4 regions of the Actinoplanes sp. NPDC051411 genome follow, and region 2 is predicted to be linked to each of the others. Evidence: riboswitches for the same ligand, from Rfam matches in the RefSeq annotation. Region 2 holds a riboswitch; each other region holds the start of a gene.

Region 1 (7,628 bases), on a different contig from region 2:
CTCGGCCGCCCGCAGCGAGGCGGCCGACCGGCCGAGGCCGGCGAGCATCCGCTCGGGCAGGGTCGGTTCGGCCATCATCGGCTCGATCGCCTCCCGCTCGGTGGTCAGCAACGCCGGGAAGAGCCGCCGGACGTTCGCCTCGTACCCGTCGAGGTTGATGCCGAGCAGGAAGTCCCGTTTCAGCGCTTCCGGGTCGAGTGCGCCACTGGGCGGGATGTCGTCGGGCGTCCAGTGGACGGCGAACTGCCGGAACACGTCGAGGAACTGGTCGGTCGGCATGCTGCGCTCGGGCGGGAGGACGGCGAAATCGCGGAACAGTTCGCGCAGCGCGCCGAGCAGTTCGGTGGCCAGGCGCACCCGGTCGAGAGCGTCCGCGCCGAGCAGGTTCTCCTCCGGCCGGGTCAGCGGATCCAGCACGTCGTTGATCGCGAGTTCGATCGCTTCGCCCTTCTTGACCAGCAGAAAGAAGCGTTCCTCGCCCGGGGTGCCGGTATAGCTGCGTACCTTGCCGTCGTCGAAGACGCCGGGCAGAACGGCCATCGTCTCGGTGCCGCGCAGCACCTTCAACGTGCCGACATTCCAGCGGACCAGCGAGGCATAGGTGTCCCGGCCGCAATGACCGGTGCCGGTCCGCTCCGCGATCACCCCGAAATACTGGCGAAACGGCAGGTCACCGATCGTCAGCCCGTCGTACGCGCGCTCGGGCGTCCGCTTTCCGTCCGGCGTCCATTCCTGGTAATGCCGGCCCAGCGAGGCGCCGACGAAACCGAGGCGTACAGCTAAGCGTTTTGCCTGCTCAGCAGGCACCCGATCGGGTTGAGGCAGCAGCGGGAAAAGCACCTCGGTGCACTGCTCGGCGAGTCGTCCCGGAGGGATCTCGCCTCCGAGGATCGCCCGGTTGAGCCGGGGAAGTTCCGCATCGGTCCACTCGCCGACCTGTTGCAGAACCACGCAATTCACCGCCCTTTGCAGAGGTTTATACCAATCCGTTCGACCGATTCGGGCGAGCGCTTAATCGGTAGGCGCCGAATTCGGTGACAAGGCTCACCGGCCCGCGACCGCGCTTTCCCGCCGGATCGGGCCGAACCGGCCGCGATGTCCGAAGAGCTAGCGGCCGGGGCCTCCGGTTCGGGACGAATGAGCCCTGCGGGACGCGACCCGAAAACTGGCGAACGGCGGGCCGGCGCCGATGGTTCTGCGGTGCCTCCCGACGGGAGGTCGCTCTCGGTCGCCGAGTCCCGCTCACCGAGAGCGTCGAGGAAACCGACTCCTATCAGGATCTTCAGTGAGCGGGAACGGGGGAACCACCATGCCGGCCGTCGAGCCGGCTCGGGGTGAAGTCGCCACGCGCGACGGGCCGTCCTTCCGGCCTAATCCGACAGCTAACCTCGCAGGCGGTTGAAGGACCGAGGATTCTCTGTGTCCATCCGTGTCAAAACCTGCTCGGCCGTCTCGCCATTCTCGGAACGGTCGCGGTCGCCGCGGCGACCGTCGCTCCGGCCGCCGCTTCCGCGGCACCGCGCGCGGTTTCCGCTCCGGTTTCCCGTGCGGTTTCCGCTCCGGCTTCTCTGGCGTACGCGGCGAGAATGCGCGGCTATCACATCGTCGCCGCGGCCCGGGCCCAGCGCGGCAAGCCGTACCGATTCGGCACCCGGGGACCGAGCGCCTTCGATTGCTCCGGCCTGACCGGGTACGCCTATCGCAGTGTCCGGATCAGCCTCCCGCGTACGGCCGACGGGCAGTTCCGCGCCGCCCGGCACGTCGCGAAAGCCGCCGCCCGGCCGGGTGACCTGGTGTTCTGGGTCGGTGGCGGACACGCCTACCACGTCGCGGTCTATGCCGGTGCGGGCAAGGTGTGGCACGCGCCGAAGCCGGGGCAGCGGGTGCGGCTGACCGCGATCTGGTCGTGGAGTCAGGTGCGGTTCGGCCGCATCGGGATCTGAAGGTCATCGGGCTGTTCCGTTTCGGTCACTCGCGGTTTAGATTGATCGAAATGATCGACAACCCTGGATGGGTCCCATGTTGGATCAGTTCCGGATCGTCACCGACCCCGTCGGCAATTCGGTCGGTCTTTCAGCGATCTTCGCAGTCCTTCCCCTTCTAGCGCTCTTCGTGCTGCTCGGCGTGCTGCGCATGCGCGCCTGGCTGGCCGGCGTGATCGCCCTGGTGGTGGCGCTGGTCGTCGCGATAACCGTCTACTCCATGCCGGTCGGACAGTCCGTGCTCTCGGCCACCGAGGGCGCGGCGTTCGGCTTCTTCCCGATTCTCTGGATCGTGCTCAACGCGATCTGGGTCTACAACCTGACCGTGGTCAGCGGCCACTTCGACGTGTTGCGACGGTCGATGGCGCGGATCAGCCCGGACATGCGCATCCAGGCCGTCATCGTGGCGTTCTGCTTCGGCGCGCTGCTCGAGGCCCTGGCCGGCTTCGGCACGCCGGTCGCGGTCACCGTGGTCATGCTGATCGCGCTCGGCTTCAGCCCGATCCGAGCGGCGTCGGTGGCGTTGATCGCCAACACGGCGCCGGTCGCGTTCGGGGCGCTGGCGACGCCGATCGTCACGCTCGGCACGGTGGCCGCCGGCGCCGGTGACGATCCGCGGTTGAACAGCGACACGCTCGGTGCCATGGTCGGCCGGCAGACGCCGATACTCGCGGTGATCGTGCCGCTGGTCCTGGTCTTCGTCATCGACGGGAAGCGGGGCTTCCGGCAGACGTGGCCGGTCGCCCTGACCGCCGGGCTGGTGTTCGGGGTCGCGCAGTTCGCCGCGTCGAACTACCTGTCGGTGCCGTTGACCGACATCGTGGCGGCGCTGTTGTCGGCGGCGGCGGTGATCGGCTTCCTGCGCCTCTGGAAGCCCGCGCACGAGCCGTCGATGGTCACCTCCGGCGCGGCCCCACCCGGGGCGGTGTCCACTCTCGCGGCGTCTTCGGCCACTTCCGGCGCCTCGTCCGGCAGCGGCTCCCTCGCCGCCGGCTCCTCGGCCGGCTCCGGCCCGACCGGCTCCGGCTCGTCGGCCGGCTCGGGGTCCGACTCGGCGGCCGAGACCGACGCACCGGACGACGGGGACGCCGACGGGACGGCCCGCGGTGGCGAGGACGCGCCGACTCCCGAGTTCGCCCGGTCCGGCGCGACCGCTCGGGCCGGCGCGACCGCCCGGTCCGCCGAAGCCGGCCCGACCGGCGGAGCGTCGCCGTCTACCTCCACATTGGACAAGCGGGACAGTCCGGCCGAGATCGCGCGGGCCTACGCGCCCTACCTGATCATCATCGCGATCTTCTCGATCATCAGCATCGGGCCGATCAAGGCGGCGCTGGCCAAGTCGCCGTGGACGGTCAGCTTCGCCTGGCCCGGCCTGCACGTGCTGGGCGCCAACGGCAAGCCGCTCTCGTCGGTCACGTTCGCGTTCGGCTGGCTGCCGGCGGCCGGCACGATGATGATCGTCGCGGGCATCCTCACCGCGATCGTCCTGCGGATCGCTCCGGGCAAGGCGCTGCGGGCGTACGGGCTGACCTATGCCACCCTCCGGCACGCCATCGTGACCGTGATGGCGGTGCTGGCCCTGGCGTACGTCATGAACCAGAGCGGGCAGACGAACACCCTGGGTGGGGCGCTGGCCGCGACCGGCGGTGTCTTTGTTGTGCTCTCGCCGATCCTCGGCTGGATCGGCACCGCGGTCACCGGGTCGGATACCTCGGCCAACGCGCTCTTCGGGGCGCTGCAGGTGCAGACCGCCGCCAAGGCCGGACTCGATCCGGTGCTGCTCGCGGCGGCCAACTCGTCCGGTGGCGTACTCGGCAAGATGATCAGCCCGCAGAACCTGGCGATCGCCGCCTCGGCGGTCGGCATGGCCGGCCGGGAGGGCGACATCTTCCGCAAGGTGGTGCTGTGGAGCGTCGTGCTGCTGCTGATCATGTGCCTGATCGTCTGGCTGCAGCGCACGGCCGTGCTGGGCTGGATGATTCCTAATTGACACTGATCAATATGGATGTCAGGGTACGGGCAACCTGTTCGGCGTTAGCGTGCCGCCGACCCGTCACGCGCCGCGCCGCCTCACCGTGCGGCGGGCTGCCCTACCCTGGCGTCCGCCGCGCTTGAAGAAGGGAATCCTTCATGCGCGTTCGACGGGCGCTCGCACTGGCCGCGGCCGGCCTGGCCGCCGCGACCGGTGTCCTCATCGGCGGAGCACCGGCCCAGGCCGCCACGGCGGTCACCCTCGCCAACACCATCTCGCTGAGCAACTGCTCGGCGTCGCTGGTCCGCTTCCCCACCTCGGTCAGCAGCGACCGGGCCATGATGCTCACCAACGGGCACTGCTACGAGGGCGGCTTCATCAACGCCGGCGTGGTCCTGCAGAACCGCACCAGCAGCCGGTCGGGCACGCTGCTCAACAGCAGCGGCCGCGCGCTGGCCACGGTCCGGGCCGACCGCGTCATCTACGCCACGATGACCGGCACCGACGTCACGCTCTACCGGCTGACCAGCACGTTCGCCACGCTTTCGAGCCGCTACGGGGCGACCGCGCTGACCATCTCGAGCGCCCACCCGGCCGCCGGCTCGTCGGTCGCGATCCCGTCCAGCTATTGGAAGGAGATCTGGAACTGCCAGATCTCCAGCTTCGTGCCGACGCTCCGCGAGGACCAGTGGACCTGGCACGACTCGCTGCGCTACGACCCGAACTGCGACACCATCCACGGCACGTCGGGCTCGCCGATCGTCAACGCCTCGAACGGCCAGATCGTCGGCATCAACAACACCGGGAACGACGACGGCGAGATGTGCACCCTGAACAACCCGTGCGAGGTCGACGCCAACGGCACCACGCACGCCTATCAGGGGCAGAGCTACGGCGAGGAGACGTACTGGTTCACCACGTGCGTCAACGCGAGCCACACGATCGACCTGACCGTCGCGGGCTGTCTGCTCACCAAGCCGTAGGCCGGCCACGGCTATGGATTGCGGCCGTGGATTTGTCATACCCGGCGCCTACTCCCGCCCCCACCCAGAACAGGGGTGGGGGCGGGAGTGGGACCAGGGAGTAGGACCGGGGAGTAGGGCACCAAGGCACCCGGGAACAGGGCATTAGGAGCGGGGAACTCGGCTCATTCGGTCGGGTCGGGGGCCGGCGGGGCGGGCGGAGCGGGCGGGGCGGCCGAGTCCTGCGGCTGGGCCGAATCGGAAGGGCTGGGGCTGTCGCTCACGCTGATGCCCGGGGACGGCGATGATCCGTCGGACGGCGCTGAGGGCGTACCGCTGGAAGCCGGCGCCGACGGCGGCGCCGGGGCGTGGGCAGCGACCGTGGTCTGCGGGAAGTCGAAGGTCCACCCCTCGTCGAGCAGCCTCGGGATCAGGATCTTCAGGGCGTCGATGGTCTGCTGGCGGTTGCCGCCGCCGTCGTGGACCAGGACGACCGCCCGCGGTGTCAGCTGCTGCTCGATGCGCTGGGCGATCACGGTGGCGCCCGGCAGCTTCCAGTCGTCGGGGTCGACCAGCCAGCCCAGCGGGGTGTGGCCGAGCTGGGCCGCGACCTTGGCCGTCGGGCCGAAGTCGCCGTAGGGAGCGCGGTAGTAGGTGACCACCGAGCCCGGCGCCGCCTTCTCGATCCGCGCGTCGTCGCCCTGGATGTCGGCCCGGCCGGCGGCCGGCGGGAGCAGGCCCAGGTCGTCGTGGTGCATCGAGTGGTTGCAGAGCCGGTGACCGTCGGCGACGATGCGCTTGACCGTGTCGGGGTACCAGCTGACGTTCTCGCCGACCATGCAGAACGTGGCCTTGATGTGGTATCTCGCGAGCAGGTCGAGCACCTGCGGGGTGTACTCGGAGGGGCCGTCGTCGAAGGTCAGGGCCAGCCGCTTCCCGGAGTGCGCCGTGTGCACGACCGGTTCGTAGCCGCTGTCGGCCGCGTGCAGGGTGGAGACCTCGTCCGGGTTCTTGCCGCCGCTGTTCTCGCCGTCGCCGTCGTGGGTGTGGCCGGCGTCGCCGACGTCGCTGCGGCCGACGTGGGCCGGGGGCGGCAGCGGCAGCGGCGGAAGGCCGCTGAGCGCCTGCCGGGTGAAGGCGCTCCACATTTTCGCCGGCACCCCGTCGCCCTCGATCGGCTGACCCTGCTTGTCGCGCAGCGGGGCCGGCTTGGCGTGCCCGAGCCAGACCGCGGTGGCCAGGTCGGGGGTGTAGCCGGCCATCCAGGCGTCCTGGTCGTCGTCGGTGTTCAGGTACTGCTGGGTGCCGGTCTTGCCGGCCGCCGGACGCCCGGGCACGACCTTGTCGCCCTTCACGACCGCCTGCAGCACGGTCGAGACGTCGGCCGCGATGCTCGGGGCCAGCACCGCCTCGTTCTTCGGTGCCGGGGCTTTCCAGCCGGTCACCGACTGCACGAAGTGGCGCTCCTGGCGGACGCCACCGGCCGCGAACGTGGCATAGACCGTGGCCAGATCGCCCGGGGTCACCGCGTAGCGGCCGATCGCGATGTCGGGGCGGGTCTTGCCCGGACTCGGGTCGCCCTTCACGTCGACCATCGACTTCTGGCCGGCGTACTGGTCGGAGATGCCGAGCCGGACCGCCATCGAACGCACCTTGTCGGCGCCGATCCGCTCGGTGACCGCGTAGAACGGCGTGTTCAGCGAGACGACCATCGACTGCTCGAGCGTGCAGTTCGGGCACTGCAGGTTGTCGTGGTTGCGTAACGGCACGCCGTTACGCCCCGGAAAGACTCTCGGCGAGCTGCCGTCCCAGCGTGACTGGTAGCCGATACCCTCCGTGAGCGCGCCGGCCAGCACGATCGGTTTGAACGTCGACGCCGCCGGATGCAGAGCGGACGCGTAGTCGTAGTAGCCGCTGCCCTTGTCACCGCCGTAGTAGGCGCGCACCCCGCCGTCGGCTGGGTCGATCGCGACGAGCGCCGCCTCCACTCCCTTCGGCTCCTGGCCGAGCTGGGTGCTGACGGTCCGCAGAGCGGACTTCTGGGCCTGCTGGTCGACCGTGGTGACCACGGACAGGCCCCGCGTGTGCAGCTGCTGCGAACTGATGCCGTGCCCGGCCAGTTCCTGCTCGACCTGGTCGACGATCAAACCGTTCGGTCCGGCGACGGCCGACTGCGGCGGCTGCGCTTTCGGGTACGCGACGTCGCCCGCCGGAGCCCAGCCGAGGCCGCGCGCCGACATCACGATCCAGTCCCAGCGGTACCTGGCGTCCTTGGCATCGTTGTCGGGGTCGTACCGCCACGGGTCCTTGATCACCGCGGCGAGCACCGCCCCCTGCGCGAACGTGAGCCGATCCGGGGTGACACCGAAGTAGGCGTGGGCGGCGGCCGCGATCCCGTACGCCTCGCGCCCGAAGTAGATCGTGTTGAGGTATTTCTCGAGGATCTGATCCTTCGAGTACTGCCGCTCCAGGTTCACGGCCAGCGCGAACTCGCGGGTCTTCCGTTCGAAGCTGACGTCCTGGGTGAGGAAGGCGTTCCGGGCGTACTGCTGGGTGATCGTCGACGCGCCCTCGCGGCCGCCCTGGACATCGGCGACGGCGGCCCGCAGGACACCACGCAGCGAAACCCCGGGATGGTTGTAGAAGTCCCGGTCCTCGGCGGTCAGGACCGCTTGGCGTACGGGAACGGGGACGTCGGAGAGCGGGACGTCG
Region 2 (7,628 bases):
GCCTTTTGTTCAGGCCGGTCAGCAACCGGTCGATGCAGCACGTGAACCTGGAGAGCCGACTGGCCGTACAGGGTAGTGACGAGCATCCCAAGCCCCCGGTGATGCCCGTCGCTGCGACGGATGAGAGGCCGATGGTGTCATGGAGCGCACGACGGGTATGCGTCTATGCGCGCACAACTGAGCCGAGACGCGTCATACCTGGGAGCCTCCACAGCAAGTCTGCACTCGGCTCTCAGCTATCGCCCAGACATTCGTGACACTTTCGACCCACCAGCCGGAATCAAGTGCACGTCACTAATTGTTCTGTAGATGTCAGCAACCGCAATGCACGAACCGCGGACGTTACGGGGAGGGCTGATGGACGCAGGTATCACCCGTAACGGGATTCGTGAAGGCAATGAGGGGACCGTGGGCAACGTGGAGAAGAACACCGTGATGCGGACCGACCAGGTCGCCGAGGAGCGCGACCTCGTCGGAGTCTACCTGCACGAGATCTCCCGGACGCCACTGTTGGACGCTGCCAGGGAGGTCGAGCTCTCCAAGGCAATCGAGGCGGGCCTCTATGCCGAGTTTCTTCTCGACTCTGGTGAGGTCCGGCGTGGTGTGAGCCGGGAAGAGCTGGAGCGCCTGGTCACCGAGGGCTCCAAGGCCAAGGACCTGTTCATCCGGGCCAACCTGCGGCTGGTCGTCTCCATCGCCCGGCGCTACGTGCGCTCGGGCATGCCGATGCTCGACCTGATCCAGGAGGGCAACACCGGTCTGGTCCGCGCGGTCGAGAAGTTCGACTACGAGCGCGGCTACAAGTTCTCGACGTACGCGACCTGGTGGGTTCGCCAGGCCATCAGCCGCGCGATCGCCCAGCAGGAGCGCACCGTCCGGCTGCCCGTGCACCTGGTCGAGGACGTCAACCGGATGCGCAACGTGACCCGTCAGCTCGTCCGCGAGCTGGGCGGCGACCCGGAGCCGGAGCAGATCGCGACGGCGCTCGGCGTGACCGTCGAGCGGGTCAACGAGCTCACCCGCTGGGCGCAGGACACCGTTTCCCTGGACACGCCGGTCGGCGACGACGGCGACACCAACCTGGGCGACCTGGTGGCCGACAGCGACGCGCCGTCGCCGGAAGAGATCGTGCTGACCGCACTGGAGCGGCAGCGCATCGAGGGCCTGCTCAACCACCTCGACGACCGTTCGGCCGGCATCATGCGGGCCCGCTACGGCCTCGAGGACGGCCGGGAGCACTCGCTGACCGAGGTGGCCTCGCGCTTCTCGCTCAGCCGCGAGCGCATCCGCCAGCTGGAGATCCAGGCGCTGGGCCGGCTGCGTGAGCTCGCCCGGGCCGAGGGCCTGCAGGCCGCTTAAGAAATTCGCTCATCCCCCGACGTAAAAGGCCGGTACCCCGAGGGGTACCGGCCTTCGTGCTGTGCGGATCTGATCAGGTCACGCGACCGTAGCCGTAGATCGGCATGCCACGGTTGATCGAGCGTTCGTCGACCGGTTCACCCTCGCGTGGCGCGTCGATGATCTGGTTGTTGCCGACGTAGATGCCGACGTGCGCGAGGCTGTTGTAGAAGACCAGGTCGCCGGCCTTGAGGTCGCTGCGGCTGATGTGCGCCACCTGACCCCACTGGGCGGCCGCGTTGTGCGGCAGCGAGTGCCCCGCCGCCTTCCACGAGGCCATGGTCAGACCGGAACAGTCGTACGACCCGGGGCCGTCGGCACCGAACACGTACGAGGAACCGATGGCGTTGAACGCGTACCGGACCGCGACGCCGGCGTCACCCGAGATGCTCGGGATCTTGCCGGTGTACGCGTGGCCCGCCTGCGTCGGGCTGCCGTACGCCTGGGTGCGCTTCGCCTTGAGCGACTTGATGTCCTTTTCGATCTTGGCCTTGCGGGCCTTGATCTCGGACAGCTGCGCCGCCTGCTTGGCCTGAGTCGACTTCAACTCGGACTGACGCTGGGCGAAGGTCTGGGTCGTCAGGGTGAAGTTGTCGATGTCGCGCTGGTTGGACTGCTGGATCTGATCGAGGAAGCCCATCTTCGCCATGAGATCGCCGCTGTTGCCGTCGATCAGCGCGCTCATCGGTCCGACGCGGCCCTGCACGTATGCAGTGGTGGCGATCGTGCCGACCTGCGCGCTCGCGGTCTGCAGGGTCGCCTTCGCCGGGGCCAGCGAGGCTTCGAGCTTCTTCAGATCGGACTGCGTCTTCTGGAGGCTGATGTTCATCGCGTTGTACGACTCGACGACAACCTCGAGCTGCTTGGACTGCGCGTCGATCTGCTTGGTCAGATCGCTTGTCGAGGGGCTCGCGTGTGCGGCTTGGGCACCGGTCAGGGTGACCGCGAATGCCGTCACCGCGACCACGAGCGCTCTCAGCCTCGTGCGGGGGTGTGGCACTGGTGTAGTGGCCTTTCTTCCGCTCGGCCGCCTACCGGGTTAGCTGACGGATTCGGGCGGGAAGAAGGCCCTACCGCTGACGCGGATTCACCCCAACGAACACGGTTCCCCGGCTCGCCACGACGCGTTCACTGCAACGCCCGGGGGAGAGCGCCAAACACGCCGTGATGATTCGGCAGCGTTGGCCGGCGCCACCGGAGGGTGTGGCTGCGGACCGAACCAACCGCACCAACCTATCGATGGGAAATTCAAAATCAAGTGCTATCCGAGTGAATTATGTCAATAGACCGGTATGTGTCGATGATCCCGATAACACATTGTCATTCGACATGAGCAACCCGTAGAACTGTAGGCTCAAACCGGACTTTTTGCCAGACCGGCGTCGTCATTCTCAGTACGCGCCCAATCACGCGTCACCTTCCGCTCGGTCCAGAACGAGAGGAACGGAATGGTGCCGGCCGCCATCACCAGAATCATCCGCAGGAACGGCCAGTGAAGCCGGCGCGCGAGATCGAAGGTGAGGGCCAGGTAGACCATGAAAAGGAAGCCGTGGGCCGGGCCGACGATCGCGACGACCGTCTCGTTGCCTCCGGCGTACTTCAAGGGCATGCCGACGAGCACCAGCACGAGCAGGCCGGTGCCGACGATCCAGGCGATGATCCGGTAACGAACGAGGGCTCCGTGCACTTTTCCGGTCCTCACTGTGCTTGCTCGGCCCGTCGCGGGCCGGGATAGTCGCCCGGCCGGGCGCCGGGATGCGCCGCCAGCCAGGCCAGGTAGTCGTTGTAGGCGTCGAGCTCGGGGTCGTCCTCGGCTGCGGCGGCCCGGACCGGGACCCGCACCGGCCGGCCGACCGTAACAGGCGCGCCTGGGAGCTTCTCGGCTGGTGCTTCCGGTTTGACCGGCGTCTCCTCAGGTCGCTTGCGGGCCACCTGAACCTCGCGGAACCAGAGGAAGACCACGAAACCCGCGAACACCGGCCACTCGAACGTGTAGCCCCAGCTCAAGGTGTTGCCACCGGCCGCGCGGTCGAACTGCCACCAGCCCAGCGCGAGGAAACCGGCGACCAGGGCGAGGGCCAGGAGGTGGCGCGCGAGCCACGCGGGGGTCCACAGCCCTTTCATGCCTCTGAGCGTACAAGCGGGGGTTTGCTGATCGTCTGAGCGGGCACCCGCAGGACCATGACTGATCCGACGCAGGCCGATGTCTTCGAGATCGGCATCGATCCGGCCGAGCTCGCCGAGGAGGACCTCTTCCGCGAGCTGTCCAGCCTCTATCGGACCCGGCTGAGCACTTTGCGGCACGGTCCCGACGCCGCGCTGGCCAACCACTTCAAACGCACGGCCGAGCTGGAGACCGAGTACATGGCCCGGCACCCCGGCCGCGAGGTCGACCAGGACCGCCTCACCCAGGATTTCTGACCCCGGGTGAGTGACCGGCGTCACAACCTCTAACGGAATCGTGGGCGAGGGCCGACCGTTGAGAGCAGATGTCGGTGTGTTCAGTGTCCCCGGGCCTCACCATTTTGCCTTCACGGACTACCGTTCGGCTGGAGCCGTGTTGAGCCTTTCGCCGCGAGGCGACATGCACACCGACACCTCGTGAGGCAGGGCCTCCGGAGCAATCCGGGGGCCCTGCTCTGGTTTCCGGGCCCGGTTCGGTTTTCGGGGCCCGGCTCCGTTTCGGGGCCCGGCTCCGTTTCGGGCTCGGTGAGTTTCGGCTGGGGCCCGCGCCGGGTAGTCGATCACCATGACTGACGACCGGACCGACCAGCGCGCCGCCGAGATGCTGCCCGAGGAGCAGGTGGTCGGCAGCGACGACCCGCACGCGCAGGCGGAAGCGATCCTCGCCGACTCCGACCGGCGGGAGGAGCATCCGGAACCCGACGAGGAGCGCTCCTCGGACCAGACCGCCCAGTAGGGGCACGCGGCTTCCGTGCCGGTCGATCCGCATGGCAGGATCCAGCCCGTGCCTGCCCAGAATCGCCGCATTTCGGCACCCAAGCGCGGCCTCGCCCGGCGCCTGCTCCGTCGCGCGCCCGCACCCGGTCACGGGCGAGGGCGTTCCGACGAGCTGAGCGGCCCGCACACGGTCGAGATCGCGGGACTGCTGCACGAACTCACGGCGCGCCTGCTCGGCTCGGACAGCTTCGCTCAGGCGGTCGAGCGGCTCGCGGCCTTCGGCGTGGGCGCGGTGCCGGGCGCGGTCCGATGCTCGGTCACGCTGATCGGCGAGGGTGGCCCGGCCACGATCACCGGGCACGGCCCGGCGGGGCGACAGGTCGACGAGATCGCGTACGCGGTGGGCAGCGGCCCCGGGTTCGACGCCGCCCGCACCCGGGCCCTCGTCACGTCGCCCGACCTGACCGGCGACGAGCGCTGGCCCGACCTCGTGCCGGCCGCCGTGCAGAGCGGCGTGCGCTCGGTGGTGGCGGTCCCGATCGACGTGCAGCGGGTCTCGGTCGGCGCGCTGAGCCTCTACGCCGAGGCGCCGGACGCCATCTCGCCGTCGATGCTGCTGACCGCGATGGCGATGGCCACCCAGGCCGAGGTGCTGCTGGGCGAGATCCGCCGCCGGGACGCGCTGGTCGAGGGCGCCGCCGTCGATCGCGCGGCCGGCGTGATCATCGCCCAGCGCAACTGCGGGGTCCAGGAGGCGTACGCGTTTCTGCAGGACACCGCCCAGCGGCTGGGCCTCGACCGCCGCACGGTCGCCGACCGGCTGATCGCCGCGGTCGCGCGCAAGCCGTGAGGGGCACGTGCGCCCGGCGGACGCGCGTACCCCTCACGGGTTTTGACTTTTGATTTTCAGCCGTTGTCCTTGCCGGCCGGAACCGGATCGCCCGGGGCGTCCTCGTCGAGGTCGCCGGCCGGGAGCGGGCCGGCGCCGACCTCACCCGGCACGCCCATGCTGTTTTCGGCGGCCAGCACGTCGTCGGCCCGCTGCTGCTGGGCCGAGCGCTGCGAGAGCGGGATCTCGGGCAGGAAGAGCACGACGATCAGGCCGACGACCATGACGGCGGCGGCCAGGATGAAGACCACCTGGATGCCGTCGGAGAAGCCGACCTTGAACGGGTGGGCGACCACCGCGGAGAGCTTGCCGAGGAACGAGGTGTCGTTCAGCCCGCCGCTGCTCTGCCCCTGCGCGAGGATCTGCTGCTGGTCCGGGGTGAACGCCTTGACGAAGGCCGGGTCGCTCCCCGCCTTCGTGTAGGCCGAGAGGACCTTGCCGCCGACGACGTTGAACAGCACGGACAGGAAGATCGCCGTGCCGAGCGTGCCGCCCATCGAGCGGAAGAACGTCACCGAGCTGGTGGCCACGCCGATCTCCCGCGGGGAGACCGCGTTCTGCACCGCCGTGATCATCGGCTGCATGTTGCCGCCCAGGCCGAGACCCATCACGACCATGATCAGCATGGTCTTCCAGAGCGGGGTGTCGGCGCCGATCGTCGCGAACAGCACGAGCGCCGCGACCATGAGCACGCTGCCGATGATCGGGAAGATCCGGTAGCGGCCGGTGCGGGCGATCAGCTGGCCGGCGGTGATCGAGCCGGCCATGATGCCGATCACGAACGGGATCATCTGCAGGCCGGCCTGGGTGGCCGACGAGCCCTTGACGATCTGCAGGTACAGCGGGACGGTCAACAGGCCGCCGAACATGGCCATACCGATGATCGTGCTGGAGATCGAGCCGACCGCGACGGTCTTGTTCTTGAAGAGCCGCAGCGGCAGCAGCGCCTCGTCGCCGTACGCCCGCTCGGCGAGGACGAACGCGACGATGCCGAGCGCGCCGATGATGTAGCAGGCGAACGCGCGAGGCGAGTCCCAGCCCCATTCGCGGCCCTGCTCGGCGACGGTCAGCAGCGGCACCAGGCCGACGATCAGGGCGAGCGCGCCCGGCCAGTCGATGCGGTGGTCGGTGCGGGTGTGCGGGAGGTGCAGCACCTTGGCCACGACCGCCAGGGCGGCGACGCCGATCGGCACGTTCAGGTAGAAGATCCAGCGCCAGCCGGTGATGCCGATGATCGAGTCCTGGCCGGCGAAGAAGCCGCCGAGCAGCGGGCCGATGACGCTCGCGGTGCCGAACACGGCGAGGAAGAGGCCCTGGTATTTGGCCCGCTCACGAGGCGGGACGATGTCGCCGATGATGGCCAGCGCCATCGACATCAGTCCGCCGGCGCCGATGCCCTGGATCGCGCGGAAGGCGGCCAGCTCGTACATGTTCTGCGAGAGACCGCAGAGCATCGAGCCGACCACGAAGATGGTGATCGCGAAGAGGAAGAAGCCGCGGCGGCCGTAGATGTCGGAAAGCTTGCCGTAGAGCGGCGTGGAGATCGTCGAGGTGATGAGGAAGGCGGTCGTCGCCCACGCCTGCAGGTTGAAGCCGTGCAGGTCGTCGGCGATCGTCCGGGTCGCCGTCGCCATGATCGTCTGGTCGAGGGCGGCGAGGAACATGCCCATCATCAGGCCGGCGAGGATGGTGAGGATCTGGCGGTGGGTGAACTCCGCGGAAGGCCGGCCGGCGGCGGGCGGTCCGGCCGTGGCCGGTGCGGTGGTCTTGGGGTTACTCACGCGATCTCCCGTGCTGGTGGTGTTGCGGCCGGTTCATGGCGTATCAGCGCCTCGACCGAGCTGTTGAATTGTTCGAAGAGGTCGGCGAACGCGGCGATCCGCTCGTCCGGCCAGTGGCTGAGGGCCTCGTTGAGCATGCCGAGGCGCAGGTGCTGGAGCTTCTCGCAGGCGGCGAGGCCGGTTTCGGTCACCGCCAGCCGGGACGCCCGTCCGTCGACGGGGTCGGCCTCCCGGCGGGCCAGGCCCGCCTTGACCAGCTGGGCGACCTGCCGGCTGATCGTGGAGGGGTCGGCCTGCTTGAGATCGGCCAGGTCGGTGACCCGCATGGGCCCCATCACGTGCAGCGGGAACAGCAACATCAGCGCGGAGAACTCCGCACCGAGGTCTCCGGTGTTGAGCATGCTCTTGGCACGCTGGCTCAGCCGGATGAATCGAATGACTTCGTCGGCCAGGCGCTCGGTGCCGTAGGTGACGTCCGGTTCGCGCACTTTGAATGCCGTTCTTGCCTGCCGCGGTCGGCGGCGGATTGTTGGTTGTAGCGTACAAGTATTTGCTTGATGAAACCAATTCGCGACCGCTGTCCGCAGCGTGACGCTCATCGCATCCGCCACACGCCGGTCGCCAGCGACCCGGTCTCCTCCAGCGCCGCGGGCACCGGC
Region 3 (7,628 bases), on a different contig from region 2:
GCGGTGTGCGGCGACCAGGATGGCGCTGCCCTCGGCGGCAGCCCGGTGGAGGCGGGCGATGACCAGCTGTTCGGTTTCGGGGTCGAGGTGGGCGGTCGGCTCGTCGAGCAGGAGCGTCGCCGGGCCCTGATAGAGCGCCGCCGCCAGCGCGAGCCGATGACGCTGCCCGGCCGAGACGCCGGCCCCGTGTTCACCGAGTGGGGTGTCCAGGGTGATCGAACGGCCGAGTTCAGAGTTCGCGCCGCCGATTGTGGACGACGGGGAAAAATTGTCAGACCCACCTGCTTGAGTGGACCCCGCCCAGCGCAGGGTGGGGGTGGAGCGCAGCGTGGGCGCGGGCGCGGAGTCCAGCGCGGGCGCGGAGTCCAGCCCGGGCGCGGAGTCCAGCGCGGGCGCGGGCCTGGACTCCGACGTAGGGGCGGGCTTGGCGTGCAGCGTCGACTGCGGCCCGGCCAACCCCACCCCTTGCAGAGCCCCCTCGATCGCGCCCGCCGGCGTGCCCTCGGGGAAGAGGTCGGCCACCGTGCGGGCATGCGGCAGCGACGGATTCTGCGGCACATAGACCGGAGCCCCGTCCAGCGCGACCGTCCCCGCGTCCAGCGGCTGGAGGCCGGCCAGCGCTCGCAGAGCCGTGGTTTTCCCCGCGCCCGACGCCCCGGTCAGGGCCACGATCTCGCCCGCGCCGACGACCAGTTCCGGGAGCGACAGGGCGTCGTGCGGGGCACCGGCGTACCGGACCCGGAGGCCCGCCGCGGCCAGGCCGGGGTGATCTCCGGCCGGGAGGGCCGGCGGCAGGTCGGTCAGCACCTCGTCGACGTCGGTGATCACGGCGGTCGCGTCGGTGGCGGCGTGGTAGCGGGCGGCCATCTCGCGCAGCGGCCGGTAGACCTCGGGGGCCAGCAGGATGATCAGCAGGGCGGGGGGCAGGGAGAGGTGGCCGGCGGCTACGCGGAGGCCGGTGGAGACGGCGATCAGGCCGACCGAGAGGGTGCCGACGAGGTCCAGGGCGGTCGAGGAGAGGAAGGCGACGCGGAGCACGCGCAGGGTGGCCGCGCGGTGCTGGTCGGTGAGGTCTTCGATGACGGCGGTCTGGCGGTCGACCCGGCCGAAGGTGCGGAGGGTGGCGAGGCCGCGTACGACGTCGAGGAAGTGGCCGGCCAGCCGGGTGTCGGCCTGCCAGCGCTGCTGGGCCCGGGCCTGGGTGGCCCAGCCGATCAGGGCGCCGAGCACGGGGATCAGCGGCAGGGTGGCCAGGGCGATGAGGGCCGAGGCGGGGTCGACCCAGAAGATGGCCAGCAGCACCAGCGGGGGCAGGGCGGCGCCGAGGATCACCGCCGGAAGGTAGCCGGCGAACCATGGGCGTAGCGCGTCCAGGCCGCTGGTCAGCAGGGCGGTCAGGCGGCCGGAGCCGAAGCCGGCCACCCAGGCCGGGCCGCGGCGGGCCACGGCCCGCACGAGGGAACGGCGCAGTTCGTCGCTCACGCTTGCGGCCGTACGGTGGGCGACCACCTGCTCGGCCCACGCCAGCCCGGCCCGGGTGGCGAACGAGGACGCCAGCAGGATGACCGCCGGGGTGCGTGAGCCGGTCAGGAGGACGGTCAGCGCCACGGCGACGGCCACGGTGGCGAGCGCCTGGCCGACTCCGATGACGGCGAGCAGGGCGATCCCGCCGCGGCTGTACCGGGCGTGCCGCAGAAGGCGCGGGTCGACGGGCTTCATGACGGGATCCGGTCGCTGGCCACGCGCTGGCGGAAGATCCAGTAGGAGAAGGCCTGATAGGCCACCACTCCGGGCAGGACGATCAGGCCGGCCACGGTCATCAGGTGCAGGGTGGAGTGGCTGGCGGCGGCCGCGGTGCTGGTCAGCGACCACGCCGGGTCGAGGGTGCTGCGGAGCACCACCTGGCCGTGGGCGGTGAAGACGGCCACCACCGTGGCTGCCACGCCGAGTGCGGTCGCGGCGAACGACCAGGCCTCGCGGCCGGCCCGGGCCAGCAGGGCGGCCACGAAGCTCAGGGCGGCCGCGGCCAGGACCGTCCGGGAGCCCGTACCGATGCCGGCGACGACCAGCGTGACGGCGCCGCCGGTGCCCAGCCGTCCGGCGAGCTTGCGGGCCCGGCCCCGGAGGGGGCCGCTGGTCCGCAGGCTGAGGAAGGTGGCTCCGAGCAGGGCCGCCGCGAAAAGGGCGGCGAGGGCGCCGAGGAGGCCGGTCCAGGAGAGTACGGGGGAGAGGCTGCGCCCGTGCCCGGCGACCGAGCCGTCGGGTCGCAGGGCCAGGCCGCGGGTGATCACCGCGAGCAGCGCGCCCCAGACCGCGACGACGCCGGCCGACGAGAGGGCGAGCAGGGCGTCGGCCCGGCGGCGCCAGCGGAGGCCGTCGCCCTTGCCGCGGAATTCGAGGGCTACGCCGCGGATCGCCAGGAGCAGCAGGATCGCGGCGACCGGCAGGTAGAGGCCGGAGAGCAGGGCCGCGTACCAGCCGGGGAAGGCGGCGAAGGTGGCGCCGATCGCGGCGACCAGCCAGACCTCGTTGCCGTCCCAGAACGGGCCGATGGTCTGCACGGCGGCGCCGCGTTCGTGGTCGTCGTGGCCGAGCAGCGGGCCGAGCAGGCCGACGCCGAAGTCGAAGCCTTCGAGGACGAAGAACAGCACCCAGGCGAGGACGACGACCGAGAACCAGAAGGTGATCACAGCGGCTCCTCAGTAGGTTACGGACATTTCGGGTTCATCGACCGCCGCGGGCGCGGGTGACAGGGGCTGCCGTGACAGGTGCCGCACGAGGCGGAACCAGACGACCGCGACGATGCCGTAGACGACGGTGAAGCCGGCCAGCGACGCGAGCACCTCGGAGCTGGTCAGGCCCGGGGAGATGCCGTCCGCGACCTTGGAGATCCCGAAGGCGATCCAGGGCTGCCGCGCGGTCTCGGTGAAGATCCAGCCGATCGTGTTGCCGGCCGCCGGCAGGATCGGGATCAACGGCAACCAGCGCAGGAGCCAGCCGGGAGCCTCCCGCTCCCGGCGGGTCCGCCACAGGAAGTACGCGGCGACGAGCGCGGCCAGCATGCCCACGCCGATCATCAGCCGGAACGACCAGAACGCGACCGGGATCATCGGGACGTAGTTGCCGGGGCCGTACTGGGCGGCGTACTGGGCCTGGAGTTCGTCGATGCCCTGCACGGTCGCGCCGGGTGAGCCCTTGGCCAGGATCGACAGCAGGCCGGGGATGTCGAGCGCGAAGGACGGCAGCGGCTTCCCGGTCGTCACCAGCGAGAAGGGCGCGCCGGACGTGGTCGTGTAGAGCGCCTCGGCGGCGGCCATCTTCATCGGCTGCACCTGCGTGATGACCTTGCCGAGGTGGTCGCCGGTCAGCGCGGTCGCCGCCCCGCCGGCCAGCATCAGCCAGGCGCCGAGCCGGGACAGGGGCCGGAAGCCGGGGTCGGCCGCGCGGCGCCAGACCGCGATCGCCAGCAGCAGCGCCCCGCCGATCATCGCCGCGCCGCTGAGGGTGTGCGGGAAGGCGGCCAGGTTGACCTTGTTGAGCAGGAGTTCGCGGAACGAGGTCAGGTGGGCCCGGCCGGTCACCGGGTCGAGCGAGTACGCGACCGGGTTCTGCATGAAGCTGTTGCCGGCCAGGATGATGAACGCGCTGAGCACCGTGCCGAGCGAGACGATCACGATGGTCGCGGCGTGGGCGAGGCGGGGCAGCCGGTCCCACCCGAAGTACCAGAGCGCGAGGAACGTGGCCTCGAGGAAGAACGCGAGCATGCCCTCGATGGCCAGGGTCGGGCCGAACACGTCGCCGTAGAACCTGGCGAACGCGCTCCACCCCATGCCGAACTGGAATTCCTGCACGAGGCCGGTGACGACGCCGACCGCGAACGTGACGATGAGCAGTTTGCCGACGAATCTGGTCAGGTTCTTCCACAGGTCGCGCCGGGTGCGCAGCCAGGTGATCTCGAGGCCGGCGGCGACCGCGGCCAGGCTGATCGACATCGGCACGAAGAAGTAGTGGTAGATCGTCACCACCGCGAACTGCAGTCGCGTCAGGTCGAGTACGTCCATGCGATGAGCCCCCTCTACGACATTCCGTAGTAGATACTACGACGTGTAGTACGACGCCGTGCAGTAGACTCGGTCACATGGCCCAGAGGAACGGTCTAGGCGACCTGGAACGCGAGGTCATGGCGCAGTTGTGGGCGGCGACCGGACCCATGACCGTGCGGCAGGTGCACGAGCGGCTGAGCAGAGACCGCGACCTGGCGTACACGACCGTGATGACCGTGCTCGACCGCCTGGCCAAGAAGGACGTGGTCACCCGCCAGAAGGCGGATCGCGCCTATCTGTACGCCCCGGCGCAGTCCCGCGAGGAGATGACCGCCGCGGTCATGCTCGACGCCCTGACGACGAGCGGCGATCAGGACGCGGCCCTGGCGTACTTCGTCGGCCGGTTGCCCCCGGAGGCGCTGGCCGCCGCGATCGAGGCGGCGAAGAGCCAGAACCGGTGACCGCGCTACTGCTCGGCGCGCTCGGGCTGACCCTGTCGCTGCTCGTGCCCGGCCCGCTCGCCCGGTCACGCTGGCCCGACCGGGCGCCGCGCGCCGCCGTACTGCTCTGGCAGGCGATCACCCTGGCCGCCGTGCTGAGCGCGCTCGGCGTGGTGCTCGCCGTGCCGGAGGAGCTCACCCGGGCGTACGGCTCCCGCAAGCCGGTCGTGGCCGGCGCCCTCCTCGTCGCCCTGGCCGTCGCCGCGCTCATCGTCGCCCGGCTGCTGATCTCGCTCTGGGGGGTCACCCGGCGGTCGCGGGCCCGGCGGGAGCGCCACCGGCTGCTGGTCGACCTTCTCGACCGGGCCGAGCGGCGCCACGAGATCGGACCGGATCACCTGCGGGTGCTCGAGGGCGCGCTCCCGCTGGCCTACTGCGTGCCCGGGCGCGAGCCACGGGTCGTGCTCAGCGACGGGGTGCTGCGGGTGCTCGACCGGGCGCAGGTCGACGCGGTCCTCGCGCACGAGCAGACCCATCTGCGGCACCGCCACGACGTGGTGATGGAGTCGTTCACCGCCTTCTATCGCGCGGTGCCCGGGGTGTTGCGGAGCCGGGTGCCTCTGGACGCCGTACACCTGCTGTTGGAGATGGTGGCCGACGATGCCGCGCGGCGCGTCGCCGGGCCCGGGCCCCTCTCGGCCGCGCTGGAAAGGCTGACCGACGCGGTCCCGCTCACGGAGGACGCCGAGCCGGACGCGTGGGGTGACGCGCGTCGCAGGAGGCTGGACCGGCTGGCCGCGCCGCGCCCCGAGTCGCCCGGCCTGAGCCTTGTCGCGGGACTAGGGGCGGTGTCCCTGCTGGTGCTACCCACCGTCATCCTGGTCGTGCCCTGGCTCGACCGCGCGCTGGAGCAGTGGCCGTTCTAGGCACTCTGCGTAACCGGTGGTATGCAGGCAGTTTCCCAGCCGCGTCGGCTTCAGTTAAGGCAATGATCGGGAGTACGGTGGTCCCCGGTTCGGCAGCCCCCCATCGTCCATCCGGCCGATCTGACGGACCACCGCCTAATCGTCGTTGTTGTCTGGCGAACCGGGGACCCGAGCAGTTGGGGTGAAGCCGTGCACTTTCGCGGCCGGGCGCGCTTCCCGCTCGAACCCGTCAGCTAACCCGGTCGGCGGCATGAGGGAAGAAAGGACAACGCACGTAACGTGAAACGGAACGGGGCGCGCCGCGCCGGAATGCTGCGCAGCCTGCTCTGCCTCGTCGCCGCGGCCGGCGTAGTTGTCACCGCACCGGCCACCGCGGCACTCGCGACACCCTCGCCGTCCAGTGTCGAGGCACAGATCGACACCCAGTGGAATCAGCTCGAGCCGATCATCGAAGATTACAACGATGTGCACAGCAAGTTGATCAAGAACCAGGCTCAGCTGAAGAAACTGTCCAACCAGCTCACCCCGCTCCAGGTCCGGGTGGATGTCGCCCTGTCCTCGGTTCGCGGCCTGGCCACTGACGCGTACAAGCAAGGTTCGCCGAGCGCGATCAGTGCCATGTTGATGAGCGGGTCGACGAACCAGCTGACCGACAAGCTGGGTCTTCTCGACCAGCTTGCGCGGCACCAGCAGGCACAGATCGCCGGCGTTGCCAAGCTGCGCGACCAGTACGCCAAATCCAAGCAGGACCTTCAGCTTCTGACCGATTCCATCGCCGCCCGCGATGCCGATCTGGCCCAGAAGAAGAAGGCCATCAATGTGAAGATCGATGCGCTGCAGAAGCTGCGCATCAAGGCGTACGGGGCGACCGGTGGAGACGACGGACCCTTGAGGATCGGGCCCTGCCCGGTCACCTACAACAATGACGCGGGCGGTAAGGCGGCGCGCAAGGCGTGCTCGCTGATCGGCAAGCCGTACGTCTTCGGGTCTGACGGCCCTAACACGTACGACTGCTCCGGCCTGACGAAAGAGGCGTGGGCGACCGTCGGCGTGACTCTCGACCACTACACGAAAGACCAGTGGAACGAGGGCAAGTCGGTGAGCCGGGGCGACCTTCAACCGGGCGATCTGGTGTTCTTCTTCCCCGGTTCGTTGCACCACGTGGCCATCTATATCGGTGGTGGCGAAGTGGTGCATGCTCCGCACACGGGTGACCATGTGCGGATGGCGGTGATGGACAAGGTGGGTCCGATCGCTGGTTACCGGCGTCCGGGCTGACCCTCGTCGAGGCAGAAGCAGTTCTGAAGGGGGCCACCGCAGTCGGTGGCCCCCTTCATGCTGCTATCCGTCTTTCATCCGTCGACCCGGTGGGACGACCAGAACGAGGTCAGGTCGGTCGGGCCGGCCGCGGCCTGGGCGGCGGCCTTGAAGTCGGCGACCGTCGAGACGCCGTACCAGTGCGCGGCGGCGTACGACTTGAGCAGGTTGGTCATCGCGGTCGTGCCGATCAGGCGCCGCAGGTCGTGCAGCGTGCACTTGCCGTAGCCGTAGACCACGGTGCTGTAGCGGCTCGAGTGGGCGTCCCAGTAGGCCATCGAGTTGGTCAGCCGCTCGGCGCTCGACTGCCACGTGATCCCGCAGCCGGAGCCGGTCTTGTTGAAGTACAGGTCGGTGGCGTAGTCGGTGAAGCCCTCGTCCAGCCACGGCGTGGTGTACTCGTCGTCCCCGACGATGCCGTAGAACCACTGGTGGCCCAGTTCGTGGGCGAGCGCGGTCGAACTGACCACGTCGAGCACGAATCCCGGATATTCCATGCCGCCGAACCAGAACCCGTTGTCCAGGACCACGTCGGCCTCGGCGTACGGATAGGCGCCGAACCGCCCGGAGTGGGCGTCGAGCGCCGATGTCGCCGTGCTCAGCATCGAACTCGCGTTTCCGGCGCTGACCGAGCTCACCCGGTAGACGTTGACCTTGACGCCGCCGGCCGTGGTCCCGGAGGTCTTCACGAACGGCCCGGCCGCCCAGGCGAACTCCCGCACCTGCTTGCCGACCGCGGTGGTGATCGTGCGGCCGCTGGTGCCGGCCCGGTCGGTCGAGGACCCGGTCGCGGGCACCGCCATCGAGCTCGGGTGGTCCAGCGTGACCGTGTAGTCGCTGGACAGCGCGTAGAACGACTCGCCGTTGTTCGTGTACGGGTCGAGGTGCCAGCCGGCCGCGTC
Region 4 (7,628 bases), on a different contig from region 2:
GTCAACGTCACCAACGCCAAGTTGATGCGGCTGCTGGTCGACGACGAGCCGTTCGACGTGCGCTACGGCGACCTGCGCTCCCACGAGCGCGTTCTCGACCTGCGGGCCGGCACCCTGGAGCGCACCGCCGAGTGGGTCTCCCCGTCCGGTCAGGCGATCCGGGTCCGCACCGTGCGGCTGGTCTCGTTCACCCAGCGCGCCGTCGTCGCCTTCCTCTACGAGGTCGAGCCGCTCGACGCGTCGGCCCGGCTGATCCTGCAGTCCGAGCTGGTGGCCAACGAGCAGCTCCCGCCGATGAGCAAGGACCCGCGGGTCGCCGCGGTGCTCGACCACCCTCTGCAGGCCGAGGAGATGCTCGAGCAGAAGGCGGGCGGCCTGCTGGTGCACCGCACCAAGGCGAGCGATCTGCGGATGGCCGCCGCCGTCGAGCACCTGATCGAGACGACGGGCAAGCACCAGGTCACCACCGAGGGCCACCCCGACTGGCTGCGGACGACCGTCGCCTGCAAGCTCGAGCCGGGGCAGAAACTGCGGGTGGTCAAGCTCGCGGCGTACGGCTGGTCGAGCAACCGCTCGTTGCCCGCCGTGCGTGACCAGGTCGGCGCGGCGCTGGCCAGCGCCCGGCTCGACGGCTGGGAGGGACTCCTGGAGGCCCAGCGGGAATACCTGGACGCGTTCTGGGACCACTCCGACGTCAAGGTCGAGGGCGACCCCGAGGTGCAGCAGGCCGTCCGCTTCGGCCTGTTCCACACGCTGCAGGCGGGTGCCCGGGCCGAGCAGCGCCCGGTCGGCTCGAAGGGGCTGACCGGTCCCGGCTACGACGGCCACACGTTCTGGGACGCCGAGACGTTCGTGCTGCCGGCTTTGACCTACACCCAGCCGTCGGCCGCCGCCGACGTGCTGCGCTGGCGTCACTCCACCCTCGACCTGGCCCGGGAGCGGGCCCAGACGCTCGGCCTGCAGGGTGCCGCCTTCCCGTGGCGGACCATCCGCGGGGAGGAGTGCTCGGCCTACTGGCCGGCCGGCACCGCGGGCTTCCACATCGGCGCCGACATCGCCGACGCGGTCCGCCGCTACGTGCAGGCCACCGGCGACTACGACTTCGAGCGCGAGGCCGGCCTGGAACTGCTGGTCGAGACCGCCCGGCTGTGGCGCTCGCTGGGTCACCACGACCGGCACGGCCGCTTCCACATCGACGGCGTCACCGGCCCCGACGAATACACCGCGGTGGTCGACGACAACATCTACACCAACCTGATGGCGCAGCAGAACATGTTCGCCGCGGTCGAGGCGGCCAAGCGTCACCCCGACCTGGCCCACAAGTTCGGGATCGACGACGAGGAGATGGCCTCCTGGCGGGACGCGGCGGCCGCCGTGCACATCCCGTACGACCGGGAGCTCGGGGTGCACCAGCAGTCGCAGGGCTTCACCCGGCTGCAGGAGTGGGACTTCGAGAACACGCCCCCCGAGGCCTACCCGCTGCTGCTCAACTACCCGTACTTCGACCTGTACCGCAAGCAGGTGGTCAAGCAGGCCGACCTGGTCATGGCGATGTACATCCGGGGCGACGCGTTCACGCCGGAGGAGAAGGCGCGCAACTTCGCCTACTACGACGCGCGCACGGTGCGGGACTCCTCGCTCTCGGCCTGCGTCCAGGCGGTGCTGGCGGCCGAGGTCGGTCACCTCGAGCTGGCGCACGACTATCTGGGCGAGGCCGCCCTGATGGACCTGCACGACCTGCACCAGAACGCCCGGGACGGCGTGCACGTCGCGTCGCTGGCCGGCACCTGGATCTCGCTGATCGCCGGCCTCGGCGGCATGCGTGACTTCAACGGCCAGCTGTCGTTCGCGCCCCGGCTGCCCAGCCGCATCACCAATCTCGAGTTCTCGATGCTCTGGCACGGGCTGCGGTTGCGGGTCGACGTCTCCGCCGACGAGGTCACCTATTCGCTGCGCAACGGCGGCGGGGCGGCCCGGCTGACGCTGGTCCACCACGGCAAGGAGATCGAGGTGACCCAGGTCAAGCCGGTCTCGGTGCCGATTCCCCCGGCCCCGCCGGTCGGACCGGCGCCGACCCAGCCGCACGGCCGGGCTCCGGTACGCCGGGCCACCAGCAGCACGAACTGAGTGGAAAGGGCCCCGCGAATGCGGGGCCCTTTTGCTAAAGCACGGACACGTGTACGTGGTCCTTGTGATTGCTCACACCGTGATAGGCGTGCCAGCCGGTCGCCGGGAACCAGATCTGCGCATACCAGATCACGTAGTAGATGCCGAGGCGGTCGGCGTTGCGCACCAGGAACGCCATCACGTTGTTGCCGTAATTCTTCATGTCGGCGTTGTGCGCGACCGAGAAGCCGCTCTTCTGCAATGACCAGTCGCAGGCCCGGCCCTTGGGATGCTCGAACGGCCCGCCGTCGCGATGGCAGCCGACGAACCGATTGAAGCCCGCCTTCTTCACCTCCTTGTAGAGGTGGAGCATGCGCGGCGTGATGCAGCCGTTGGTGGTCGGGTCGTCCACAGTGCACGCTTCGGGCGAGAAGCCGCCCTGGGCGTTGCGCGGGGCGGGCGCGGCGACCGGTGACTTGGCGACCACGAAGCCGCCGGTCAGGCTCTCGCCGCCGAGCAGCGCGAGCGCCTTGTCGGCCGACTCCTTCTGCTTCTTCATCGCCAGCAGGTTGGTCTGCTGCGCCTTGACCTCGGCGTCGAGGGCCGCCTTCTTGGCGTTGACCGCGTCGATCGCCTGGTCGAGGTCGTGCAGTTTCCGGTCGTGCAGCGCGTTGATCTCCTCGAGCGAGACCGCCTTGGAGAGGAAGTCGTCCGAGTCGTCGGCGCCGAGCAGGAAGCGGGACGCGCTGAGGCGGCCGGTTTCGTATTGCTCGGCGGCGATCGACGCGACCTCGGGGGTGAGGGCGTCGCGCTTGGCCTCGGCGTCCTTGATCTGGGTGGCCAGCGCCTTCTGCTGCGTGGTCGACGTGGCGACCTGGGCCTTGGCCTGCACGTACTTCCGGTTGGTGCTCTCCAGGACGTCGTTGAGCGTCGAGTTGTCGGAGAGCTCGTCGCCGCCCTTCTCGTCCGGAGCGGTCGACGACGACGACGAGGAGCCGGAGCCGGGCGCGGCCTGCGCGGGGGCCGTTACAGCGGTCAGCGTGGCAGCCACGACTAGCGGCGCCAGCGCGATATGCAGCCACCGGCGGCGTCTGACGGTCATGCAAGTCCTTCCGGATGGACCGCCTACCGAGTTAGCTGACGGGTTCAGGATGGAAGCGATCCCTACCGCTCTTGTAAGCGGATGCACCCCAACGAACTTGGGTCCCCGGCTCGCCCTGGCGGGCGATTGGGCGGTGGTCTGCCGGTGCCTCGGGGGTGGGGCCGTGTCGCAGATCCGGCCGGAAGTTTACCCGAGCAGCGAGAATGCTTCAGCCTTCGAAAAGCATAAAACCAGTTACCGGATGGCGACGAAAAGTAATCGTTCGACCATGCGTGATTGTCGAATAGCTCTGCGTATCAAAACTGTCGATCAATCGATACCTTCCGGTATGGTCGGCCGCGGTCCCTTATCGGGGCCACCGCCTAATCACCCGCCAGGGTGAGCCGGGGAACCACGTTCCATCCTGGGGTGAATCCGCTTCGCCGCGGTAGGGATTTCTTCCGTCCCGAACCCGTCAGCTAACCCGGCCGGCGCTATGGAAGGAATGCCCTGTGTGGCAGAAAACTGTGCGGCAGAAAACTGTGCTGCGAAGAACTGTGCTGCAGAAGGCTGGGGCCGCGGTGCTGGTCGCGCTGGTCGCGGCGGCCGGACTGGCCTCGCCCGCCCGGGCCGCTCCCGGATCGTCCGGCGACGACGGCGAGGGCGGCTCGAAGTCGCTGACCCAGCAGCTCGACGCGGCCTCCCGCGGCTACCTCGACGCCAAGGACAAACTGGCCGGATCCAAGAAGAAGCAGACCGACCTGGCCACCCAGCTCCAGCGGATCGACGCTCAGATGGCGCCCCGGCAGGCCGCGTTCGACCAGGTCGTCCAGGAGTCGTACCGAGCCGGCCGGCTCGGGCCGATGAGCGCGCTGCTCACCTCCGACTCCTCGGCCGGGTTCCTCGACCGGGCCGAGGTCCTGCAGACCGTGGCCGCCCGCCAGCAGAAGGCGATGGACGACCTGCGGACCGCCCGGCAGACCCAGGCCGCCGCCAAGGCGGCGATCGATGCGACCGTACGCGACCAGCAGAAGCAGGTGGCCGTGATGGCGGCCCGCAAGGCGCAGGCCGAGGCGGCGCTCAAGACGGCCGACGCCGGGCAGAACGCCCCGCAGCCGGGTGACGGAGGCGGCAGTGCCAAAGCGACCCCGGTCAAGCGGAACGGGGACGGGTCGCTGTCACCCGAGGGCTGCACGGTCAACGACCCGACCACCGACGGCTGCATCACGGCGCGCATGCTGCACGCCCTGCAGCAGGCCAAGTCGGACGGGTTCACGCACTACGTGGCCTGCTTCCGGCACCAGGACAGCGGCGAGCACCCGAAGGGCCGGGCGTGCGACTTCGCGGCCGACAAGGGCGGCTTCGGCGGGGTCGCGACGGGGTCCAGCAAGGACTACGGCAACCGGCTGGCCAACTACTTCATCAACAACTCGGACGAGCTGGGCGTCCTCTACGTGATCTGGTTCCGGCGCATCTGGCTGCCTAGTAGTGGCTGGAAGGCGTACACGAAGGGGAACGGCGACCCGTCGAGCGAGCACGAGAACCACGTACATCTCTCGGTGAGATGAACGAAGAAGGCCGGCCCGCCGGGGCCGGCCTTTCGCTCACTTGTTGCTGAACTCCTCGTACATCCGGAGGATCTCCTCGGTCGGGCCGTCGGCCCGGATCACGCCCGACTCGAGCCAGATGGTCCGCTCGCAGGTGTCGCGGATCGACTGCTCGCTGTGGCTGACCAGGAAGACCGTGCCGGCCTCCTGGCGCAGCTCGCGCACCCGCGCCTCGCTCCGCTTGCGGAACTTCGCGTCACCGGTCGCCAGCGCCTCGTCGATCAGCAGCACGTCGTGCTTCTTGGCCGCGGCGATCGAGAAGCGGAGCCGGGCCGCCATGCCGGACGAGTACGTCTTCATCGGCAGCGAGCTGAAGTCGCCCCGCTCGTTGATGCCGGAGAACTCGATGATGTCGGCGGTGCGCTCCTTGACCTCGGCCGGGCTCATGCCCATGGCGAGGCAGCCCAGCTCGACGTTCTTCTCGCCGGACAGGTCGTTCATCAGGGCCGCGTTCACGCCCAGCAGGGACGGCTGGCCGGCCGCGTAGATGCCGCCGCCGCGCTCGACCGGCAGCAGGCCGGCGATCGCCCGCAGCAGCGTCGACTTGCCGGAGCCGTTGCTGCCGATCAGGCCGACCGCCTCGCCGCGGTAGGCCACGAAGCTCACACCCTTGACCGCGTGCACCTCGCGGACCGACGCCGCGTCCTTCTTGGTGATGATGCGCTTGAAGCTGGCCAGCGGGCTGTTGGCACCGGCCGCCGAGGCGCCGTGGATGCGGTAGACGATGTGCGCGTCGTCCGAGATGACGGTGGGGATGCGCTTGTCAGCCACGTCCGTAGCCCTTCTCTCCGCGCCGGAAGTACAGGTAGCCGACGACGACGACCAGCACGGTCCAGGCGATCGCTTCGATCCACAACTCGACCGGCGGCCCGACCAGCTCGACGTCCTTCATCAGGGCGTGCCGGCCCAGCTCGATGAAGACCAGCAGGGGGTTGGCCTTGATGACCCAGATCTTCCAGTCGTGGAACCGGTGGGTGAAGTTGGTGACCGGGTAGATCACGGCCGAGCCGTACAGCCAGAACCGCATGATGAACGGAATCAGCTGCCGGATGTCGTGCACCTTGGTGCCCAGCCGGGCGACGAACAGCGCCAGGCCGGCGTTGAACAGCGACTGCAGGGCGAACAGCGGCAACATCAGCAGCCACTGCCACCGGATCGGCTCGCCGCTGATCAGGACGATGGCGAGCAGGACGCTGAGCGACGCGACCATGTTGCGGATCTCGATCAGGGTGACCGCGACGGGCAGGCTCGCCCGGGGGAAGTGCAGTGCCCGGATCAGGCCCAGGTTGCCGGTGATCGCCATCACGCCGTTCTGCACCACCGTCTGGGTGAAGCCGAACAGGAAGACGCCGATGCACAGGTAGGTGATGAAGTTCGACTGGCTGCGCCGCGTATTGATGATGACGCCGAAGATCACGTAGTAGACGCCGGCGTTGAAGACCGGGGTCAGGACCTGCCAGATCATTCCGAGGCGCGTCTCGCCGAGGGTGGCGATCGTCCTCGCACGGGCGAACGCGGCGATGAAATGACGGTACGACCAGACCTGCTTCGCGTACTCGAAGACGCTCGGCATCCGGCCGGCCGAGCTCAGACCGTTCCGCCGGGCTAGCTCTTTGAGCGGCAACCCGGTTTCGGAATCGGCGACCGCCGTCTGAGACATGGGGTGGTGCTCCGATCTCGTCGGACCGATGGGGGTGTCGGACCCAGGCTTTCGTCGCGGGAACACTAGAGCAGCATGACAGCCGAAGCAGCATGACAGCCGATCGCGGTGCCCTGCCGATGAAACGCAGGCGTATCGACGTGCCGAAGGCTAACCGACCGAACGGCGGAACGCAACCGTTACGTCCTGGCGTATAGTGATCGTGTGGCGACAGGGAAGCGTGCACCCGCCGGCGCGGCGGTGCTCCGAGGAGACATCACCGCGGCGATCCGAAACGCCGTGATGAACGAGCTGGCCGAGGTGGGCTACGGCCGACTGTCCATCGAGGCGGTCGCGCGCCGGGCCGGGGTCGGGAAGACCGCGATCTACCGCCGGTGGAGCAACAAGCTCGAGATGGTGCTCGAAATCGTCTCCGACGTGGCCGGCCGCGCCGTCCCGCTGCCCGACACCGGCAGTTTCGCCGACGACCTCGAGCTGCTGACGATGATCGTAAGCCGTGCGCTCCAGCACCGGATCGCTTCGCAGATCATTCCCGACCTGATGGCCGAGGCGGCACGAAACCCGCAGATCGCCGAAACCCTCCAAAAGGCGCTGCGCACCCACCAGCAGGCGGTCGGCGAAAAGCTGGTCGGCCAGGCGGTGCGGCGCGGTGAGCTGCCCGAGGGCACCGATCCGGAGGTCGCCGTCGACCTGATGCTGGGCCCGCTCTACTGGCGCCTGGCGGTCGCGCGCACCCCGCTGCCCGACGGCTACCTGGAGAGGCTCCAGGCCGCGGTGATCGGCGCGCTGCGCGCCTCGCCAACCGACTAGCACCACCGAAAGATCTGCAGCTCCCCCTTCCCTTACCGAAAGTAGGGCCACGACCCGCGACCCCTCGGAGCCCGGCATGCGTATCTTTCGCGTCGACACCACCGTCCTGGGAACCTCGTCGCTGCTCGCCCTGGCGATGGGCACCGACGGATCGGAGGCCACCGCGCCGCCCGGCCACCAGCCGGCGCCGGTCGCGAGCAAGGCGCTGGTCGGGCGATGGCGCAGCGCCGACGGCGCCGTGCGCCTGGAGATCAAAACCGACGGGACGTACGCGGGAGCGGTCGCCGGCCGCAAACGCGCGGCTCACGGCACCTATCGCGTCGACGGCACCACGATGACCCTCCGCGACGACACCGGCCTCCGT

Evidence for each region. A riboswitch is a leader RNA that binds a small molecule or an ion and turns the genes downstream of it on or off. The one in region 2 is predicted to bind cyclic di-AMP.
Region 1: it holds a riboswitch for cyclic di-AMP, as region 2 does, so the genes downstream of both, AB0M88_RS21250 (NlpC/P60 family protein) here and AB0M88_RS31000 (NlpC/P60 family protein) in region 2, are expected to answer to the same signal.
Region 3: it holds a riboswitch for cyclic di-AMP, as region 2 does, so the genes downstream of both, AB0M88_RS38650 (NlpC/P60 family protein) here and AB0M88_RS31000 (NlpC/P60 family protein) in region 2, are expected to answer to the same signal.
Region 4: it holds a riboswitch for cyclic di-AMP, as region 2 does, so the genes downstream of both, AB0M88_RS12695 (hypothetical protein) here and AB0M88_RS31000 (NlpC/P60 family protein) in region 2, are expected to answer to the same signal.

Annotation. Positions count from the first base shown of each region.
Region 1 is NZ_JBFBAD010000036.1:52,420-60,047, reverse strand. Features, by position in the region: gene AB0M88_RS21255 (hypothetical protein) at 1-951, opposite strand, end outside; cyclic di-AMP (ydaO/yuaA leader) riboswitch at 1,252-1,413, shown strand; gene AB0M88_RS21250 (NlpC/P60 family protein) at 1,587-1,943, shown strand; gene AB0M88_RS21245 (L-lactate permease) at 2,020-3,972, shown strand; gene AB0M88_RS21240 (serine protease) at 4,113-4,937, shown strand; gene AB0M88_RS21235 (transglycosylase domain-containing protein) at 5,102-7,628, opposite strand, start outside.
Region 2 is NZ_JBFBAD010000064.1:44,262-51,889, forward strand. Features, by position in the region: gene AB0M88_RS30995 (sigma-70 family RNA polymerase sigma factor) at 358-1,359, shown strand; gene AB0M88_RS31000 (NlpC/P60 family protein) at 1,433-2,356, opposite strand; cyclic di-AMP (ydaO/yuaA leader) riboswitch at 2,414-2,533, opposite strand; gene AB0M88_RS31005 (DUF3817 domain-containing protein) at 2,753-3,085, opposite strand; gene AB0M88_RS31010 (hypothetical protein) at 3,097-3,522, opposite strand; gene AB0M88_RS31015 (DUF6158 family protein) at 3,580-3,819, shown strand; gene AB0M88_RS31020 (hypothetical protein) at 4,148-4,318, shown strand; gene AB0M88_RS31025 (GAF and ANTAR domain-containing protein) at 4,367-5,149, shown strand; gene AB0M88_RS31030 (MDR family MFS transporter) at 5,206-6,969, opposite strand; gene AB0M88_RS31035 (MarR family winged helix-turn-helix transcriptional regulator) at 6,966-7,568, opposite strand; gene AB0M88_RS31040 (50S ribosomal protein L11 methyltransferase) at 7,565-7,628, opposite strand, start outside.
Region 3 is NZ_JBFBAD010000100.1:3,845-11,472, forward strand. Features, by position in the region: gene cydC (thiol reductant ABC exporter subunit CydC) at 1-1,719, opposite strand, end outside; gene cydB (cytochrome d ubiquinol oxidase subunit II) at 1,716-2,690, opposite strand; gene AB0M88_RS38635 (cytochrome ubiquinol oxidase subunit I) at 2,700-4,061, opposite strand; gene AB0M88_RS38640 (BlaI/MecI/CopY family transcriptional regulator) at 4,139-4,504, shown strand; gene AB0M88_RS38645 (M56 family metallopeptidase) at 4,501-5,409, shown strand; cyclic di-AMP (ydaO/yuaA leader) riboswitch at 5,532-5,673, shown strand; gene AB0M88_RS38650 (NlpC/P60 family protein) at 5,689-6,687, shown strand; gene AB0M88_RS38655 (M1 family metallopeptidase) at 6,762-7,628, opposite strand, start outside.
Region 4 is NZ_JBFBAD010000018.1:28,197-35,824, forward strand. Features, by position in the region: gene AB0M88_RS12690 (glycoside hydrolase family 65 protein) at 1-2,127, shown strand, start outside; gene AB0M88_RS12695 (hypothetical protein) at 2,162-3,208, opposite strand; cyclic di-AMP (ydaO/yuaA leader) riboswitch at 3,214-3,351, opposite strand; cyclic di-AMP (ydaO/yuaA leader) riboswitch at 3,558-3,696, shown strand; gene AB0M88_RS12700 (hypothetical protein) at 3,700-4,755, shown strand; gene AB0M88_RS12705 (ABC transporter ATP-binding protein) at 4,792-5,565, opposite strand; gene AB0M88_RS12710 (ABC transporter permease) at 5,558-6,454, opposite strand; gene AB0M88_RS12715 (TetR/AcrR family transcriptional regulator) at 6,659-7,264, shown strand; gene AB0M88_RS12720 (Atu4866 domain-containing protein) at 7,341-7,628, shown strand, end outside.